One region of the Colwellia sp. MB02u-14 genome, then DNA from elsewhere that is predicted to be linked to it. Evidence: predicted binding sites of a transcription regulator. Region 1 holds the regulator's gene; the other holds the start of a gene.

What was found. The regulator MetJ, encoded in region 1, represses methionine synthesis genes. The targets are predictions, from matches to a motif close to TAGACGTCTAGACGTCTA.
Region 2: the regulator MetJ is predicted to act here: its motif matches at 2,947-2,964, upstream of metA (homoserine O-succinyltransferase).

Annotation. Positions count from the first base shown of each region.
Region 1 covers NZ_JACGUX010000001.1:256,681-262,370, forward strand. The annotation lists gene H4J52_RS01050 (adenylosuccinate synthase) at 1-71, shown strand, start outside; gene H4J52_RS01055 (malic enzyme-like NAD(P)-binding protein) at 573-1,814, shown strand; gene H4J52_RS01060 (hypothetical protein) at 2,082-2,447, shown strand; gene metJ (met regulon transcriptional regulator MetJ) at 2,448-2,780, opposite strand; gene metB (cystathionine gamma-synthase) at 2,963-4,120, shown strand; gene metL (bifunctional aspartate kinase/homoserine dehydrogenase II) at 4,161-5,690, shown strand, end outside.
Region 2 covers NZ_JACGUX010000063.1:32,488-38,177, forward strand. The annotation lists gene metH (methionine synthase) at 1-1,817, opposite strand, end outside; gene metA (homoserine O-succinyltransferase) at 1,877-2,824, opposite strand; gene H4J52_RS06715 (class I SAM-dependent methyltransferase) at 3,137-3,931, shown strand; gene recA (recombinase RecA) at 4,053-5,090, opposite strand; gene mutS (DNA mismatch repair protein MutS) at 5,428-5,690, shown strand, end outside.

The DNA of each region.
Region 1 (5,690 bases):
CGGTTGATATTATTTCAACAGGACCAGAACGTAATGAAACTATTATTTTAGTTAATCCGTTCACTGATTAACACATAATACAGCATATTTTCTAAAATAAAATTTTATTAAAACCACCTTTTAGGTGGTTTTTTTTTCATCAAAAATAAAATATATTCAAACATTGATTTGAATATAAATGCAAAAAAAATTACTAACACTACAATCATAAGTTATAAAGTTAATGAACGTTATGGTTTTAATGTTAAAATTTAGTGATAAATTCGCTATTGTGCATTGAAAAAAACAAAAATAGAAAGCTAAGTTTAGCCAGTGAATGAAGTTTATAAAATGTACATAAGTATTAGATGAATAGATTAAGCTATATAACGAATATTTAGTTTTATGATGTGCAATAGAAAAGTGCTGAGGGTATGTTTGTTGTGGCTTCTGGCACTTTTTTATATAAGAATAATGTTGGAACAACATGTAAGATTGCCATAATATATATAACTATACTGTATGTAAAAATAATAAAACTTAAAAAATAGCATAAAAAACATAATAAATTTACCTAACGCATAGGACTCATCATGACTGATTTTCGCCAACAAGCACTTGATTACCATCAATTCCCAACGCCAGGGAAAATAAGTGTCGAATTAACTACCGCTGCTGAAACTAGCCTTGATTTAGCGCTCGCATACAGCCCCGGTGTTGCTGAGCCGGTACGTGCAATTGCAGCAAACCCAGATGATGTTTACAAATATACCGGCAAAGGTAATACGGTTGCTGTTATTACTAACGGTACCGCTATTTTAGGTTTAGGTAATTTAGGTGGTATGGCTGCTAAGCCAGTGATGGAAGGTAAAGCGTTATTGTTTAAGCGATTTGCAAACATTAATTCATTCGATATCGAGGTCAAACATAAGACAGTTGAAGAATTTGTTAATACGGTGGCTAATATTGCAGATAGTTTTGGCGGCATTAACTTAGAAGATATTAAAGCGCCAGAGTGTTTTGCTATTGAAAAGGCCCTTATTGAACGTTGTAAAATACCTGTATTTCATGATGATCAACATGGTACCGCTATCGTTACTGCTGCAGGTATGATCAATGCCTTAGAAATTCAAGGTAAACATATTAAAGACGCCAATATAGTGTGTCTTGGGGCAGGTGCTGCAGCAATTGCTTGTATGGAACTCTTAATAAAATGTGGCGCTCAGCGAGAAAAAATCTACATGTTAGATACTAAAGGTGTTATTCATACTCGTCGTGACGATCTTAATGAATACAAGCGTATGTTTGCTAATAATACCGATAAACGTACGCTAGAAGATGTCATCGATGGCGCAGATGTATTTGTCGGTGTTTCTGGGCCAAATTTACTTTCTGTTGAAAATGTAAAAATGATGGCGGCGAATCCGGTGATATTTGCTTGTTCAAACCCCGATCCTGAAATTAAACCAGCATTAGCGCTTGCTGTTCGCGATGATCTTATTATTGCCACTGGACGTTCTGATTACCCTAACCAAGTTAATAATGTTTTATGTTTTCCTTTTATTTTCCGTGGAGCATTAGATGTTCGTGCTAGAAGGATTAACGATGAAATGAAAATTGCTGCTGTTAATGCCATCCGTGAATTAGCAAAAGAACCTGTTTTGCAGGAAGTGCTAGATGCTAGCGGTGAGCAAAGTTTAACTTTTGGTAAGGAATATATCATTCCTAAACCAATGGACCCGCGTTTATGTGGTCGAGTTGCACTTGCTGTTGCCCAAGCTGCGGTTGATTCTGGCGTTGCCGCATTAGCGATGCCTGAAAATTATATGGAATAATCAGCGCAAAGGAGCAATCGTGGTTTATGTGGTCGAGTTGCACTTGCCCAAGCTGTGGTTGATTCTGGCGTTGTCGCATTAGCGATGCCTGAAAATTATATGGAATAATCAGCGCAAAGGAGCAATCGTGGTTTATGTGGTCGAGTTGCACTTGCCCAAGCCGCGGTTGATTCTGGCGTTGCCGCATTAGTGATGCTTGAAAATTATATGGAATAATCAGTAAAATGTAATGCAAATAAACTAAGATGAACACGCGGGAGAGCCATAATGAAAAACGTAACAAAAGCAGTTTTACTTTCTACGCTTGTTTACCCAGGAGTTGGCCAACTAGTTTTTCAGTCCTATCGGCGTGCAATAGCGCTAATTTTAGTATTTTCAATAACGGCTTATGTGTATATTGAAGAGGTGGTCAGTAAATATCAGCCACTTATTGATAGAGTAAAATCAGGTGAAATTGGGCTAAACAGCCAAGTACTTGCAAATGAAATAGCAAAACACCCTATTACTTTTGATCCGTTCTGGGTGAGCACATTAACCTATATACTCGTAATTTGTTGGGGAGTGGGTGTTATCGATGCTTATCGTTTAGGCATAAAAAAAGACGCTAAAGCGTCTTTAAATGAGTGTAAATAATTACTGCTCGTCATCTACTTCAAATTGACTAAAGTCGGTAATCCCCTTTGCTATCAGTGCATCTCGAACACTTTTGGGGAGCATTTCAGTATTGTCTTTTGTCAAATCACCATCATCAGGAAGAGGCTGTCCAGTAAAAGCATGTAAAAAAGCTTCACATAATAATTCACTGTTTGTCGCATGGCGTAAATTATTAACTTGTCGACGTGTGCGTTCGTCAGTTAACACCTTAAGCACACGCAACGGAATTGATACGGTGATTTTTTTAACTTGCTCACTTTTTTTCCCATGTTCGGCGTATGGTTTTATATAATCGCCATTCCACTTTGCCATCTAATTACCTTGTTTAGCTAAATTATTTTTTATAGGTTCGATTTTACTGGTTGTTGGCGTTGAGTCAATAACGAATGTGTAGAAGTTTAGAAGTCTAAAGTTCTTGACCGGCAAAAGTAAAGCGTTTAGAGTTATAGACGTCCAAACATCTATTTGATTTTATTGTCCAATTGGAGCAAAAAATGACAAGCAAAAAACCAGCAACATTGGCGGTTAGAGCGGGTATTAATAGTGATAAACACCATGGTGGCGTTGTACCTGCAATTCATTTATCGAGTACTTACGCTTTAAAAGGCTTTAATGATAAGCGCCAGTTTGATTATTCTAGGACAGGAAATCCAACACGAAGTACATTTGGGCAAGCTATTGCTGATTTAGAGCATGGCGCAGTTGGTATAGTCACTAGTACCGGTATGTCTGCTGTTCATTTAATCTGTCAACTACTGACAACACAAGATACTGTTATTATCCCCCATGACTGTTATGGTGGCAGTTATCGATTATTTACCCATTTAGCAAAACGTGGCCAATTTAATGTTATCGTTGTTGACCAAAACGATGAGGAAGCCTTAGCTCAAGCACTGGCGAAAAAGCCAAGATTAGTTCTGGTTGAATCACCGAGTAACCCATTATTACGTTTGGTTGATATAGAAAAGGTCACTCAGGCGAGTCATAATGTAGGAGCTTTAGTTGCGGTAGATAATACTTTTCTTTCACCTCTTTTGCAGCAGCCGTTATTATTAGGCGCGGATATTGTTTTTCATTCAACAACTAAATATATTAACGGTCATAGTGATGTGGTTGGTGGTGTATTAGTAACAAAAGACCAGGAGCTTGGTGTAGAACTTGCGTGGTGGGCAAATTGTATTGGTATTACGGGCTCACCATTTGACAGCTATCTTGCATTACGCGGCTTAAAAACATTGCCTATTCGCATGAAACAACATCAAGAGAATGCAAATGTTGTGGCAAAATACCTAAAAAATCACTCAGCAATTAATGCCGTGTATTTTCCTGGTTTGAAAGATCATCCAGGACATGAAATTGCTAAGCGGCAACAAAAAGATTTTGGCGCTATGATGAGTTTTGAAATAAAAGGCGGTGTTGAAGCGGTTAAAGTGTTGTTTGATAAGTTAGCACTCTTTACCTTGGCACAATCGTTAGGTGGCGTCGAAAGTTTAATCAGTCATCCATCAACGATGACTCACGCAGGTATGGAGATTGAAGCACAAATTGCTGCAGGTATCACGCAATCCTTAGTCAGAATTTCTGTAGGTATTGAAGATATTACTGATATTATCAGTGATTTGGAACAAGCTTTACTTGCGAGCCAAATTTAAGTTTTTAGGCTATTTTTAGTAGAATAATTAATGAGTGAAAATGACACAGTCAAATACAGTAGAACCGTTATCATCCGGGAATAACCAACTTGCCAAACATGCTATACATGCACATAAATTTGGTGGTAGCAGCTTGGCAACCACACAATGTATTGAGCGTGTGGTTGCTATTATTCGCAAAAATTGTCAGTTAGATGATTTAGTCGTTGTCTCTGCTAATGGTAATACGACGGATGACTTATTCAATATTTATGAACTCGCTGTTGAAAATAGTCAGGATCTTTTAGTTGCCATTGAGGCATTAAAACAGTCACAAAGTGTATTAATTAGTGAACTATTAAATAAGAGTAGAGCCGCATGCTTAATTGAGATTTTGTCTGATGATATAGATCAATTAACCGTTTGGTTAACAGAGCAACCGCGTCAACATCATGCTGATATGCTGGCCTATGGAGAAGTGTGGTCTGCGCGTTTATTATCCGCAGTGCTGAGTGAGCAAGTGTGTCCAAGTTATTCAATTGATGCGCGTGATTTCTTAGTTATTAATAACGATAAAGAGTGTGCAGTTGATAATCAAAGCAGCAAAAAACAATTTCAGGAAATATTACAAAAGGGAAAGTTGGCAGTCATTACTGGCTACATTACTAAAAACTCACGAGGTGAGACCTGTACATTAGGACGTAATGGCAGTGACTATTCAGCAACAATAATCGCATCGCTGTCGGGTGCGTTGAATGTTACGCTCTGGACTGATGTCGATGGTATATACAGTGCTGATCCCCGTGTTGTACCACTTGCTCGTAAATTACACCGTTTACCAAACGGTGTAGCAAAAGAGCTTGGTCGCTTGGGTAACCCCGTTTTACATGCAAAAACTTTACAACCGCTCACGAACCACAGTACGCATTTACATGTAGCAAGCAGTTTTGATCCCGAAATATCTGGTACAGAAATTGGTAAATTTGGTCAAATTGCTAAGCAAGAACTATCAGTGACTTCACTCAATGATTTATTACTGGTTCAATCAACAAGTTTAACTGGTTCATTGGCTGGGCAGGCTAACCATGAGTTTTCTGCTATTTGCAGTGATGTTAAACAAGGTTTTATTGTTATTCACCGAGCACAACAAAAGTTGGTTAGTCAATGGTTAGCCAATCATGATACCGACGTGTCATTCACACCGGTTTCAATTTTAGCTATTGTTGGTCACAGTGTAGTGAACCAAGGTAATATTCAAGCGCGTTTTAAGCGTGCTCTCAAACATTCCAAAGTGCTTTATGTGGTTAACTCGTTAAGTGAACATAGTATTATTGCCGTTCTTCAGCAGAGTTGTACGGGGGAGTTACTCAATAATGTTCATCATGATATGACTAAAGACGCACGTCATATCGGGGTTGTTGTAGCAGGACTTGGTAATATTGGTCAACGGTTTTTGGAGTTATTACCTGGGCAACTCAATCGGATCCCGGCGTTAGAGAACGTACATTTAGTCGGTTTAGTTGCGTCGAATAAAGCACTTCTTAATACCGACGGTATCGATGTTGTTCGAGCGATAAAGCTTTATGAGCGA
Region 2 (5,690 bases), on a different contig from region 1:
ATAGCTAACTGACCTGCATTTACAATGCCCATGTCCATACCATTTTTTATTGCGTGATATAAAAACACCGCATGAATCGCTTCACGTACTGGGTTATTACCACGAAATGAAAATGACACGTTAGAAACACCACCAGAAATCATCGCATGAGGCAGGTTTTCTTTTATATCCGCAACCGCTTCAATAAAATCTACCGCATAGTTATTATGCTCTTCAATACCAGTGGCTACCGCAAAAATATTCGGATCAAAGATAATGTCTTCTGCAGGAAAACCTATTTCATTGACTAAGATTTCATAAGCACGTTTACATATTTCATACTTACGTACCCGTGTATCTGCTTGACCTTGCTCATCGAAGGCCATAACAATAACAGCCGCACCATAACGGCGTAAAAGTTCAGCTTGTTTACGGAAGTTTTCTTCGCCTTCTTTCAAGCTGATTGAGTTAACAACCCCTTTACCCTGAATACATTTCAAGCCTTCTTCTAAAATATCCCATTTAGAAGAATCAAGCATAATCGGCACTTTCGCGATATCAGGTTCACCGGCGATTAAATTCAAATAACGGATCATCGCCGCTTTTGAATCAAGCATGCCTTCATCCATATTTATATCTATAATTTGCGCGCCATTGGCGACTTGTTGTAGGGCAACTGCGACCGCTTGTTCGTAATTTTCTTCGGTAATTAAGCGCTTAAATACAGCAGAGCCCGTAACATTGGTTCGTTCACCAACATTAACAAACAATGAAGTTTCATCTAGGGTTAACGCTTCAAGCCCAGACAAACGACAAGCAATTTTCCTTGCGGTGATCTTCCTAGGTTTTACATTGGCAACCGCATCGGCCATACCTTTTATATGCGCCGGCGTTGTACCACAACAACCGCCAATAATGTTAAGGAATCCCGATTCAGCCCACTCATTGACATGAACATTCATATCTTCGACGCTGAAATCGTATTCACCAAAGGCATTAGGCAAGCCTGCATTAGGATGAGCTGAAACAGCAAAATCTGATATTCGACTCAATTCTGCCACATACTGTCTTAGTTCAACCGGACCTAATGCACAGTTCAAACCAAATGAAATAGGTTTCGCATGGCGCAATGAATTATAAAAAGCTTCGGTGGTTTGCCCAGACAATGTTCTGCCTGAGGCATCAGTAATGGTACCCGAGACCATTACAGGTAAACGTAACTGCAATTCATCAAAAACAGTTTCAACCGCAAAAATAGCCGCTTTAGCATTTAAGGTATCAAAGATAGTCTCAATAAGAATAATATCTGAGCCACCTTCAATCAGTGCTTTCGTTGATTCTATGTAGGCATCTTTTAATTGATCAAAAGTCACATTACGATAAGCAGGATCGTTAACATCGGGAGAAATAGAACATGTTCTATTCGTTGGCCCTAAAACGCCGGCAACAAACCGAGGCTTATCAGGGTTTTTAGCGGTAAATTCATCCGCTGCAGCACGGGCTATTTGTGCCGCCGCTAAATTGATTGCCGCACTGTAAGACTGCATATCGTAATCTGCCATCGCAATCGTCGTGGCATTAAAAGTATTCGTTTCAAGAATATCAGCACCCGCTTCAAGGTATTCATAGTGAATAGCTTTAATTACCTCGGGCTGGGTTAGCACTAACATGTCATTATTGCCTTTGACATCAAGATGCCAATCAGCAAATTGTTCACCTCGATAATCTTGTTCTTCAAATTTATAGGCTTGGATCATCGTCCCCATAGCACCATCTAAAATAAGAATTCTTTTTTGTATTTGTTGCTCAAGACGACTAAATGATGCTGATTTTTTCATACGATTTCTCTACTTTTACTTTCAAACTTAATTTAATGGCTAAATATATCCGACACTGTTTATATTTCTGCATCTGGGTGTATTGCTTTAATATTTGTTGCGTCTAGCTTGTACGGTGTGATCTGATAGACATAATAGTTTAACCAATTAGTAAATAACAAACTGGCATGACTACGCCATGAACTGTGTGGCACTTTTGTTATGTCATCATTAATATAGTAATTATTGGGCATAACTGCGTTAATATCGGCTTTAAGGTCACGTTGAAACTCTTCATCTAGTGTGGTTGAGTCATATTCTGGATGACCGGTTAAATAGACCTGCTGTTTATTTTTGCTCGCGACCACGTAAACCCCTGCTTGAGGAGATTCAGCAATAATCTTTAATTCAGGAATTGAGAGGTAATCAGATTTATCAATATATCCAAATCGTGAGTGTGGGACATTAAAAAATTCTTCAAAGCCGCGGGTAAGCTGTTCTTTTTGGTCGATGGGGCTATGTTTAAAAACACCGGATAATTTTTCTTTTCTTAAATGTCGTCGTAATCCATAGTGATGATATAGAGCGGCATGAGCAGCCCAACAAGAAAACATTGTTGAGGTGACATTTTCTTCAGCCCAATCAAATATTTCACAAATTTTATCCCAGAAAGTTACTTTTTCGTATTCCATTAACGCCAATGGTGCACCGGTTATAATTAAGCCATCGTATTGCGTATTCTTAATGTCATCAAAGAGACGGTAAAAATTATCTAAGTGCTCTTTCGGCGTATGTTTGGATTCATTGGCGTGAATACGTACAAAATCAACATTTATTTGTAAAGGTGTATTAGACAATACCCGTAATATTTGAACTTCTGTTTCAATTTTATTAGGCATTAGATTGAGAATAGCGACTTTCATTGGGCGAATTTCTTGACTTGCCGCTCTACGCTCAGACATTACAAAAATATTTTCTTCACCTAAAATAGACAAAGCAGGTAATAAATCTGGAATTTTAATGGGCATAGCGTTTACCTAATCAAATAATGTCAAACAAGCATGAACACTTTGTTCTCTAATTTCACGTATTAACTTTTATATAAATATGAGTATTTGATGGTACGTGTATTTATAGCTATGTCAACATCTAAACGTATAGACGTCTATAACGTTTTATTTCATTAAATAAGTAACTCATTGCTTTGGCATTGAAAGTAAGCAGATTGTTAATGTTTAATAACCTATCTGTATTTATTTATGAGTAACATCTTGAAGTGTTATTTTTTATTAGATTGCGGTAATATCAAAACTCTGAAGAAAACATGGCAGATTTTACCCTTGACTATAAAAGTACTTTCCCCGGTAGAACGACATAATAATGACGTCATTAAAACTTATGACAGTATATTAAAAGATATACAAGATGAAGAAGCGCTTATTTTTATGAATCATGGCTTCGCTCCATGTGAAATTTTATTAGATGACATTGATAAAAAATGGAAACATCAAATATCGCTTTACAACAACATGCTAATTCAAGCATTCAAGCTTGGTTTAAGCGAAGTCCTAACCGATAAATCGATTTTAGAAATAGGAAGTGGACGTGGCGGTGGCTTAGCTTTTGTTAAAAAATATTATAATCCAAAACAAGCAACAGGCGTTGACCTAAATAAAAATCAAGTAACTTTTTGTGCTAACACTCACAAAATAGAAGGTCTGCACTATATGGAGGGCGACGCATGTGCCTTAAATATTGAAGACAACAGTATTGATATTATCTTTAATGTTGAATCATCGCATTGTTACTCAAATATCAATCAATTTTATCGCCAAGTTAGTGATAAACTTAAACCTGGAGGCTTCTTTCTCTATACCGATATATTTTTCCCGGATGAGAAGCTTTATGATGATTTTTTAGCTTTTAAACAGAATTTAATTCCTGGCATGGATATTTTATATGCTGAAGATATGACCGAAAACGTCATTAATGCTTGTCGATTAGATAAAGTAGACTTTAAAACAACACTGCCCAAGACAATTGCGGCTTTAATGTCAGAAATTGCTGAAGTTAAATTAGATAAATACGAAAAAGGTCTTATTAAATATATTACGGTTGTGGCAATAAAGCGCTAACGCTTCATTGTAAATGAATAGCGACTATTAATTGATTATAATAATCAAATTTACATTCTTCAGATATAATAAGCCACCGCAAATGCGATGGCTTATTAAGATATAGATGACTAATAACAGCTTATTCGGTAACCGCTTCTTCTTTAGGTAATTTATCACCCGCTCTTACGCTTTTAACTAACAGTAATTCACGTAAACGTTTATCAAGCTCTTTTGCCATTTCAGGTTTTTCTGCTAACGATTTAGAAGCGTTTGCTTTACCTTGGCCAATACGATCGCCATTGTAACTGTACCAAGAACCCGCTTTTTCAACCATATTATGCTGAACACCTAGGTCAATTAATTCACCTAAGCTGTTAATCCCTTCCCCATATAAAATTTGAAATTCAGCTTGTTTAAAAGGAGGCGCTATTTTGTTTTTAACCACTTTTACGCGGGTTTCATTACCAATAATTTCGTCGCCTGCTTTTACAGCACCGATACGTCGAATATCTAAACGAACAGAAGCATAAAACTTAAGTGCATTACCACCCGTTGTGGTTTCAGGAGAACCAAACATTACACCAATTTTCATACGAATTTGGTTAATGAAAATAATCATGGTATTTGATTTTTTCAAGTTACCCGTTAACTTACGCATTGCTTGTGAAAGCATACGGGCTTGTAAACCCATGTGTGAGTCGCCCATATCGCCTTCAATTTCTGCTTTGGGTGTAAGTGCAGCAACAGAATCGACAACAATAACGTCTATAGCACCTGAACGCGTTAGCATGTCACAAATTTCCAATGCTTGCTCACCAGTATCAGGCTGAGAAACAAGTAATTCGTTGATGTTAACACCTAACTTTTCAGCATAAATAGGGTCAAGTGCATGTTCAGCATCAACAAAGGCACACACTTTACCGTTACGCTGAGCTTCAGCAATAACTTCAAGTGTTAAGGTTGTTTTACCACTTGATTCAGGACCATAAATTTCAACAACACGCCCAAGTGGCAAACCACCCGCACCGAGTGCAACATCAAGCGCTAATGAACCTGTAGAAATGGTTTCAACATCCATGGTGTTATTATCACCAAGTTTCATAATTGAGCCTTTACCAAATTGTCTTTCAATTTGACTTAATGCTGCTGCTAATGCTTTTTCTTTATCATCTTTCATGTTTGTTCCGCCGATGTTGCTAAGATTTCGTTTTGATGAAGCAAGTATACTGTATGACCGTACAGTATCAAGCTTTTTTACAACTATTTTAATTATATTATCAAAAACAAAACGAGTTGACTTTTAAGTCATTGATAAACAAAAACATAACGAACATTAATAACTTTTAATCATTACTCACCAAAAAGTTACTATTTATATTATCACTGTAAAATCCTTTCATAAATCTTATCGTATTCAGTAAAAACTTTAGTTAAATAAATAGAGTCTAAATTTGCCAGTTATGACATAATTGTGACCTTACTCTTTCATTGAACTTATGAGTTACCGCATAGAAATGACGACAGCAAACTTAGACTTATCCTCACACACCCCTATGATGCGCCAGTACTTAACCATTAAAGCTGAGTTCCCTCATATTTTAATTTTTTATCGCATGGGTGACTTTTACGAATTATTTTTTGATGATGCGAAAAAAGCATCTGATTTGCTCGATATTTCATTAACCGCTCGCGGCAAGACAGGTGGCAATGCTATACCAATGGCAGGCGTTCCCTATCATGCGGTGGAGAATTATCTAGCAAAATTAGTACAACTGGG